3 regions of the Rummeliibacillus sp. TYF005 genome follow, and region 1 is predicted to be linked to each of the others. Evidence: riboswitches for the same ligand, from Rfam matches in the RefSeq annotation. Region 1 holds a riboswitch; each other region holds the start of a gene.

Region 1 (3,285 bases):
TTCAATATAAAAGGCATTCCACATTAATTGAAATGCCTTTCCTTTGTCTATTTAACTGCAACAAAACGGAGCCTCCAATAATCAGCAATCCAAGTATGTTCTTTATATAACTGAGGCTTTAAAATTTCTTCGCATAATTGAATAACATTCTGTTTTTGAGTATTAGATAAATGTTGAAAAATATTATTACTAAACATTTGCAACCAATTTCTGATCCCTTCATCTCCAATAAGCTGGGTTGGGCGTTCGTATAATGTCATCATCTTCACTTGGAAGCCTTCCCGTTCTAATAATTTACTATATTCCTCAGCTGTAGGAAAGTACCAAGGAAAGTAATCTTCAATATACGCATAACCCAATTCATTCATACTTTGTTTAATCGCATTTACAATTGAAGAGATATTTCCTTTCCCACCCATTTCAGCAACAAAACGGCCATTTGACTTTAAAGCATCATAAACATTTTGTACAACGATTTCAGGTTGTTTGATCCAATGTAATGCGGCATTAGAGAATACCGCATCAAATTGATGATGTACGTTAATTTGAGTAGCATCATTTACAGAAAATTGTAATTGTGGATATTTTGTTTGTGCTTGATGAATCATTGTTTCTGATGCATCGATGCCATGTACTAAGGCTCCTTGATTTGCAATTTTGTTAGCTAAATCTCCTGTACCACAGCCTAAATCTAAGATATTTTCACCTCTCTGTGGTGCTAACAATTCGACTAAACCTCCGCCAAATTTTGAAATAAAATTGTGCTTTTGATCATATAAAACTGCATTCCATTCACTCATTTGATCATCTCCTTTTAATGAGCTTAACAGAGAATTTGAAAGTAGAGATATGATTGATAAAGGAAGTATTGATTCCAAAATGGAATAGTAAGAGTAGGTAAATTTATCCTTGAGTAGCTAATTCATAAATGCTACGATAAAAGTAACTTAAATATTTGCAGGGGGACACTTTTGTGTTGAGAAGGTAAAACCTGACCCTTGGAACCTGGCAGTTAACACTGACGTAGGGAGCAAAGTACATTCAAAGAAATTTTGTACAGTAGCTCTCCATAATTTGGAGAGTTTTTTTGTACCCAAAACAAATATTTATGTGCGGGGGGACACTTTTGTGTTGAGAAGGTAAAACCTGACCCTTGGAACCTGACAGTTAATACTGACGTAGGGAGCAACGTAACACTTTAAGTCTCTATGTCCATTCATGGAGACTTTTTTGCGTCTACGTCCAACTACTAAGGAGGACTTAGAATGACATTTTGTGAAGAAGTGAGAAAAGAAACAAATTTGTATTGGGAAGGAAGTTTTGAGCATCCGTTTGTAAAAGGATTGGTTAATGGGACGCTGCCAATTGGAAAATTCAAATTTTATATGATGCAGGATGCTTATTATTTAAAAAATTACACAAAAGTACTGGCTATTGCCGCATCAAAAGCAACGGCGAATGAAGATATTAACTATTTCCTAGAAACAGCCAGTTTTATCAATGCAGCTGAGCTTGAATTACATCGAACAGTTTTTCAAGAGCTCGGGTGTACAGAAAAAGAATTAGAAGAATTTGAACCTGCTCCAGCTGCATATAATTATGTAAGTCATATGTATAATGCAGCCCATAATGGTGATGTTGCAGAAGCATTCGCAGCAATGTTGCCGTGTCCTTGGCTGTATCAAGAAATCGGAGAAAAGTATAAAAATGCGAAACCCGGTGTCAAATTGTATGAAGAATGGATTGCTATGTACAGTTCCCCAGATTATAAAGAAAAAATTGAATTGCAAAAGTCGATGATGAATCGCTTTGCAGAAGAGCAACCTGAAAAAGTAGCACGATTAAAATCGCATTTTAAAAAAAGCTGTTATTATGAATGGAAGTTCTGGGAGATGCCTTGGACATTTGAAGATTGGAAAGGTGAAGTGACTAGCTATGAGTTTATCTAAAATTCGAATGACTAATCCTCTTATTCACTGCATGACGAATTATGTAGTAGCAAATTTTACTGCTAATGGGTTGCTAGCAATTGGTGCTTCACCGGTTATGGCAGATGAATCGTCAGAGGTAGAAGAAATGGTATCCAATGCATCTGCGTTATTGCTTAATATTGGAACGATTAACAATCGTACTAGGAAAGCAATGATACTTGCAGGGCGTAAGGCAAATAGTAGACAGATACCTGTTGTACTTGATCCTGTTGGTGTTGGTGCCACGGCATATCGAAAACAAACCGTTCAAGATTTATTGGTAGCAGTGCAAGTCGATTTAATCCGCTGTAATGCTGGGGAATTAGCAACAATTGCAGGTGTAGAGTGGCATGCGAAAGGTGTAGACAGTGGTGAAGGGGAAATTGATATTGAACAAGTGGCAAAACAAGTAGCGAGTCGATATCACTGTTTAGTTATTATAACAGGACCTTCAGATATATTAACAGATGGTGAAGAAGTGAGAAGTGTTACAGGTGGTCATCTATTGATGACACAAGTGACAGGAACAGGATGCTTACTTAGTTCCATTTGTGCGGCTGCTTTAGCAGTAGAGGGAGATAAGATGACAATTCTTCATGATGTGTTAAAAGATTATAAGGTAGTTGCAGAACGTGCTGCATCTGCGAATTTACTAGGATCTTTTCAAATAGAAGTGATTAATGGATTACACGATATATCTAGAGGTGATCAATGATGGATATTGTAATGACCATAGCAGGTTCTGATAGTAGTGGTGGTGCTGGTATTCAAGCTGACTTAAAAACCTTTCAAGAACTAGGTGTTTTCGGCACATCTGCTATTACTGCTTTAACTGCTCAAAATACATTGGGGGTAGAAGGTATTTTCCCTACATCATCTGTTTTTGTTAAACAACAAATTGATAGTGTGATGAAGGATCTACCAGTAAAGACAGTTAAAACAGGTATGTTGTTTTCTGCTGAAATTATAGAAGTTGTTGCTGAAAGTTTAAAAGATAAAGATATTCATCTCGTGGTTGACCCAGTAATGATTGCCAAAGGAGGAGCATCTCTTCTTCAATTAGATGCCGTTGAAGCATTGAAAAACAAATTACTTCCACTTGCTACTGTTTTAACGCCCAATATTCCTGAAGCAGAAGTAATCAGTGGAATTACAATTGGAACACCCACAGATATTAAAAAGGCAGCCGATATTATATTGGATATGGGCGTTTCATGTGTTGTGATGAAGGGTGGACATTTAGAGGGAGAAGCTGCAATCGATAGAGTGTACTTTCGTGATGGTACAACATTTTCTATGCAAACAAAGCGAATTG
Region 2 (3,285 bases), on a different contig from region 1:
TTTCTCCAAGTCTTCCATTTGATCTGGATTTGAAGCTTTAATTTGCAATTTTTTGGTTACAAAGTCAACAGAAGAATGAGTGACTCCTTCAAGTTTTCCTACTTCAGTCTCAATCTTCGCTGCACAATTGGCACAATCCAATCCATTCAAATATAAAGTTCTCATAATACTCGGATTATTTTTTTCTAGTATTGTAATATCAGGTTCTAGAGTTTTGACTTTCTTCTTTGCTTCAGCTACAACATCTTCTACTTGTTTTTCATCTGTTTCCATTAAAAGTGACTTTGTTACAAAGTTCACTGAGCAATTTGAAATCCCATCTATTGTTTTAACACCATTCTCAATTTTTTGAGCACAGTTGGCACAATCTAATCCTTCTAATATGAGTTCACGTTTTACTTTTGCCTTTCCTTCGTCCATTTGTTATTCACCCTCTTTATTCTTTTCCTTCATTTGTATGAATCATTGCAATTGATACTAGTTGGTGTACGTGTTCATCTGCTAATGAATAAAAGGCGAGCTTTCCTTGTTTTCGAAATTTCGCTAATCCCATATTTCTTAATAATCGTAAATGGTGCGAAGCAGTTGCAGTTGAAGAACCAATGATATTTGCTACATCGCATACACATAATTCCTTTTCTAAAGTTAAAGCATATGCAATTTTTAACCTTGTTGAATCGGCTAATGCCTTAAATAGCAATTCAACACCATTCACTTCTTCTATTTGCTGTTTTATCTTCGTTACTTTTTCTTCGTTGTAACAAAATACTTCACAACTATCTGAATTCGTTTTCTGAGCATCTTTACTCAAATCATCCACCTCAGTCAAACATCCGTTTGAATATAGTATATGCTTCAAACTTTACAATTGTCAAAAATGTCCTCAAATTATATTTTTTATCCAGATTATCTTAATAATGAAAAGTCTTGCATAAATTTTTGTACGTGATAAGCTATATAAGGAAACTGAATAGCACTAGGGGTGTCCGAGGACGGACTGAGACTGAACACCGGTGTTCTAAACCCTTTGAACCTGATCTAGTTTACGCTAGCGGAGGGAAGTGAGTTATATAAGTAATGATTCTTGTTATTTAACCCACTCTCCTATTGAGTGGTTTTTTTATTTGTACGAAACAACAATTAAATATTATTGATTCTACTAGGGGCGCCAATTGGCTGAGATTGTACCCTTTGAACCTGATCTAGTTTGCACTAGCGGAGGAAAGTAGTTTATGAGACATGTTATTTAATGTTTTACCGAAACTGCTTTCTTTATAGGAAGCAGTTTTTATTTTGTTTTAGGAGGGAGAAAAAATGACACTTAAGTTAAAAAATATTTCTTATAGCTATAGCAACAAGGACAAACAAAAAAATCAAGTAATTTCAAAACTGAATATGGAGATAAAAAAGGGAGAATTCATCTCTATTGTAGGTAGAAGCGGGACTGGGAAAAGTACCATTTTAAGATTAATGACGGGTCTTCTTCAACCCGACGAAGGTGAAATCCGCATTGATGATCTAGAGATTTCTTTAGGTGATGTTGGCTATATGCCACAAAAGGATTTACTACTTCCTTGGCGTACGATTCTCGATAATATTTTAATTGCGTCTGAAATTCAAAAGGATTTACATATATCGAAGGATGAAGCGAGGATTTGGTTACAAAGAGTAGGCCTTAGTGAATACGAGCACGCACTACCAAAACAACTTTCTGGAGGTATGCGACAACGTGTAGCTTTTTTACGTGCCCTATTAACAGGAAAAGATGTGCTTTTACTCGACGAACCCTTTGGAGCCCTTGATGCATTGACAAAAAAGGAAATGCAATCTTGGTTATTATCCATTTGGCAAGATTTAAACAAAACGATTGTTTTTATCACACATGATTTAGAAGAAGCCATTTTTGTTAGTGATCGGATTTTGTTATTACATCCAGATCAACGGATAGAAGAAATTTTAATACCCTTGCCACGTCCACGAAAATCGGAAATGCTTTTTTCTGAAGAAATCGTAACACTACGTCAAGAATTGGAGAAGAAAATTGCAAATGAAAGCACTCAAAAATTTTCTACAAACCTATAGTTTATTTATCGGATTTTCAATCATTGTACTTGCTATTGTTGAATGGCTTGTACGGTCTAAAATTGTTCCAAGTTTTATCATACCAGCACCAACTGGGGTTGTATCAATGATTTTTGCGAATTGGCAACCACTTTTAATCGAGCATTTAAGTGCCACAATGTTAGAATTTTTTATTGGATTTTCTATCGCTGTCATTGGGGGCATACTTATTGCAGTTATCATGTTTTTCTCAAAAACTATTGAAAAGATTGTCTATCCAGCAGTGGTGATCTCACAAATGATACCTATTATTGCACTTTCCCCAATCTTTGTACTGTGGTTTGGATATACCATCTGGAGCAAGGTGGCTGTCACTTTCTTAATCTGTTTCTTCCCTATTGTTGTGGGAACTTATGACGGTTTGAAGTCCTGTGATAAAGAATATATCGAAATGCTACGTTCGATGGGCGCAAACCGATTTCAAATTTTTCAAAAGTTACAAATCCCAATGGCACTGCCTTCCTTTTTCTCAGGCTTTAAAATGGCCATTGTTTTTGCCCTTGTTGGAGCCACTATTGGAGAATGGCTCGGTGCAAGTGAAGGGTTAGGCTATTATAGCAGAAGAATGTCAGGAAACTTAAATGCCGAAGGCGTCTTTGCAGCTATCACAGTATTAACCATTGTAGGTATTCTATTATTTGCATTAGCGTCATGGATAGAAAAAAGAGTTACAAATAAATGGAGCAAAGCCAACTAAATTAATAGGAGATGTTAAACATGAAGAAGTGGATGAATATTGCAATTGTACTTTTCTTAATCGTATTTTTAACAGGTTGTAATGGAAATAATCAAGCTTCCACAGAAAATGGCAAAAAACTAGATAATATTAGTATCATGCTAGATTGGTATCCAAATGCAGTCCATTCTGCCATTTATGTAGCAAAAGAGAAAGGTTATTTCAAAGATGAAGGTTTAAATGTAAAAATTGAAATGCCTGCAGATACAAATGATCCTCTGAAACTTGCAGCTACGGGAAAAGTAGATTTGGCAATCAGCTATCAAAATCAAGCAATTTTATCAAAATCTGAAGGAATCCCGATTGTCTCTATTGCATCACTCGTTAGACATCCACTCGACCGTTTAATGATGAAAAAATCTTCTGGTATTGATTCACCTAAAGATTTAGAGGGGAAAAATGTAGGCTATTCTTCTAGTGAATTAAGC
Region 3 (3,285 bases), on a different contig from region 1:
ATCATTTTAAAATTACTTTTGAAAACGGTAAGATTGTAAAAACAGAAGCTAGAGTAGGTGCAGAACTTCTTCAAGAACTAACAAAAGCAGATGAAGGATCACGATATCTCGGTGAGGTAGCACTTGTACCACATGAATCACCAATTTCAGCATCGAACATCCTATATTACAATACATTATTTGACGAAAATGCATCCAACCACTTAGCAATCGGTGAAGCTTATCCAACATGCTATGAAGGTGGGAGCGCGCTTTCAAAAGAGCAACTTGAAGAAAAAGGCATCAATACTTCTATTACGCATGAGGACTTCATGGTAGGTAGTGGAGAGATGGATATTGATGGTGTTCTACCTGATGGAACTGTAGAGCCTATCTTTAGAAAAGGAAGTTGGGCATTCTAAACTGCATTGCTGAACAAGATAAAAACCCTTCAATGACAGCCTATAAGAATGTACGGCTTATTATTGAAGGGCTTTTTAATTCTAGTAATAAATTGAGAAATTATCATTATTTTTTTAAAGGATTTTTCTTCTTTCTAGCGTCAATGGCTTTTATGATGATTGGATAAACGATTGGTGCGATTTTTATAGCAGCTTTTACAACTTTTCTTACTTGCATAATATGCACTCCATTCTTTGGATTCTCTGTATTTCGACATGATAAATCCCCATATAGATAGTATCTAAGCTTTAAGAACTTTTATGCCTTGAACAATATTCCATATAAACACTGCAAGGGATAAAATTACTTCAAAGACAATAAATATTAACCATGCAATTATGATAAATGTATCACCACTTGATGAGTATGACAAACCATTTGAATTTAATCCAATTGACTCATAACTACTTGACTGAAAACCAAAACTCATTACAACAACTATGAAGATTATTACACCAATAATTGTAGGTATGATTAGCAATAGGTGAGAGAGAAAAGCACGTTTTGCATGTCTTTTAACTTCAGGTTCATTTGCAACAAAGAAAACGATTAATGGTAAAATAAGCCCAGCAAAAAATACACTAAAATAACAAAGCGATGATAATACACGATTATTATTCACATTCATCACCTCCATTCAATCATTCATATACATCTACGGATAAAAGCGAATAAAAGATTCATTTGTTTTTTACAAGAGACAAAGGATTATTCGCTATTGAATTTCCAGCATAAGTTAAGTACAATAAATATGTTCAAAAAAATTTAATGATGTATCGACCACAAGGGGAGCCGTAAAGGACGGCTGAGAGTGAACCCGAAGTTCTAACCCTTTGAACCTGTAAGTTAATGCTTGCGTAGGAATGTGGATAGAAAACCGACTATTTCGATGTCAGGGCTATCCTGATGTCGTTTTTTTATGGTGAAATATCTAATTCTGGCAATACCAGAATACACTTTAGGACTTATGTGATCTACATCTGAACTAAGGAGGATGAAAATTGAACAATAAGAAATTATTAATGATGATTGAAATTGCAATTTTTGCAGCGATTGGTTTAGTTTTAGACCAGCTCTCATTTAGACTATGGGCTCAGGGAGGTTCTATTAGTCTTGTGATGGTACCAATTGTGTTGATGTCTTTTCGATGGGGAACAATACCAGGTCTTGTAACTGGATTCCTAATAGGAACTTTACAAGCAATAATGGGGGGCTATATTTTAACCCCATTACAAGGCTTTATCGATTATTTCTTTGCTTTTACAGTTGTAGGTTTAGCCGGAATCATCCGACGTCAATTACTTAAGGTTAGTAAAGAAGGAAAGAAAAAGCAAATGGTAGCGTATATTACACTCGGTACTTTTATAGGGGGATTATTACGCTATATTGCACACACAGTGGCTGGTATTGTATTCTTTGCAGAATATGCTGGAAAGCAAAATGTATACTTATATTCAATTATTTATAATGGTTCCTATATGATACCGGCAATTATATTAACAATCATTGTAGCATCTCTTCTCTTCACTACAGCGCCAAAGTTACTAGAACATAAAAGATAAAGAGGATAAGAAATAAGCCTAGTTTTCTATACTAATAGGAACTAGGTTATTTTATTCGATAAGATTTTTTTAATTTCATGATGTCGATGGAAAATGTTTGTATAAGTAAACTTTTCATGTATCTATAATATGATAGCTATAAGCTTAGGAAAGGTTTTCTAAAACTGCTTTTCGTAAATTGTGGTATAGTTAAGAGTAGATAAAATGAGAAGGGATCGTTACAAATGATTGCAAAAACGAAAGAAGAAATAGATGCTTTAATGAAAGCAGGCCGTGCAATGGCTGAAATTCGTGAAGCGATGAAAGCTGCAACAAAACCAGGTGTTACAACAAAAGAATTAGACGATTTAGCTGGTAAATTATTCGAAGAAAAAGGTGCCGTTTCAGGACCAAAAGCAGAATATGATTTCCCAGGATACACTTGTATTAGTGTTAATGAACAAGTGGCACATGGTATTCCAAATCATCATAAACTTAAAGCCGGTGACTTGATTAATATTGATGTGTCAGGTCATGTTAACGGTTATTATGCAGATACAGGTATTTCATTTATCGTTGGAGATGTTGAAAAACCAGAAGTTCAAAAAATTTGTGATGTAGCACAAAGTGCATTTGATCGTGCTATGAAAAAGGTTAAAGCTGGTTCTCGTTTAAGCCAAATTGGTAAAGCAGTAGAACGAGAAGCTCATGATAATGGGTTATCAGTTATTATGAATTTAACTGGACATGGTGTTGGACACTCTCTACATGAAGAACCACAATATGTGTTAAATTACTTTGATGCTTGGGATCGTACAATTCTTAAAGAGGGAATGGTATTAGCAGTAGAACCATTTATCTCACAAAAAGCTGAGCATATTGTAGAAGCTGGTGATGGCTGGACTTTTATTACACCAGATAAATCTTTAGTCGCTCAACTTGAACATACAATCATTGTTACAAAAGGCGAACCAATTATTACAACAAAAATTGACTAGAAAAAGTTAAAATAAAAAGCAGCTTAAAAGTTTGAAACCATTAAGCCACTTATTCAAGCTCTCTGAATTTATTCAGAGGGCTTTTGTTTTTTGATAAAAATAATTCCTACAACAAGTACACCACTCAAGAAAAGAGCAGCAGTTGTAACAAGTAATTCTTCAAAACCATTCTTAAATGCAATTCCAATAAAAGTCCAAATATAAATAATAGGGAAAAGGATATCTTCATAATGAAATCTGACATGTAATGCAATTGCTGCTCCAAATGTAAGCATAATTACTGCCCATAAAGGTTCGCTTAAATC

What was found. A riboswitch is a leader RNA that binds a small molecule or an ion and turns the genes downstream of it on or off. The one in region 1 is predicted to bind thiamine pyrophosphate.
Region 2: another riboswitch for thiamine pyrophosphate. It lies ahead of CW357_RS15005 (ABC transporter ATP-binding protein); the one in region 1 lies ahead of tenA (thiaminase II).
Region 3: another riboswitch for thiamine pyrophosphate. It lies ahead of thiT (energy-coupled thiamine transporter ThiT); the one in region 1 lies ahead of tenA (thiaminase II).

Annotation. Positions count from the first base shown of each region.
Region 1 is NZ_ML122589.1:1,556-4,840, forward strand. It holds gene CW357_RS16085 (class I SAM-dependent methyltransferase) at 48-800, opposite strand; TPP riboswitch at 950-1,047, shown strand; TPP riboswitch at 1,105-1,202, shown strand; gene tenA (thiaminase II) at 1,266-1,949, shown strand; gene thiM (hydroxyethylthiazole kinase) at 1,936-2,685, shown strand; gene thiD (bifunctional hydroxymethylpyrimidine kinase/phosphomethylpyrimidine kinase) at 2,685-3,285, shown strand, end outside.
Region 2 is NZ_ML122579.1:18,833-22,117, forward strand. It holds gene CW357_RS14995 (heavy metal translocating P-type ATPase) at 1-420, opposite strand, end outside; gene CW357_RS15000 (ArsR/SmtB family transcription factor) at 437-811, opposite strand; TPP riboswitch at 969-1,077, shown strand; TPP riboswitch at 1,152-1,241, shown strand; gene CW357_RS15005 (ABC transporter ATP-binding protein) at 1,315-2,082, shown strand; gene CW357_RS15010 (ABC transporter permease) at 2,048-2,818, shown strand; gene CW357_RS15015 (ABC transporter substrate-binding protein) at 2,839-3,285, shown strand, end outside.
Region 3 is NZ_ML122551.1:50,183-53,467, forward strand. It holds gene CW357_RS07745 (aminopeptidase) at 1-401, shown strand, start outside; gene CW357_RS07750 (magnetosome magnetite crystal formation protein family) at 683-1,063, opposite strand; TPP riboswitch at 1,217-1,322, shown strand; gene thiT (energy-coupled thiamine transporter ThiT) at 1,443-2,003, shown strand; gene map (type I methionyl aminopeptidase) at 2,228-2,980, shown strand; gene CW357_RS07765 (tryptophan-rich sensory protein) at 3,049-3,285, opposite strand, start outside.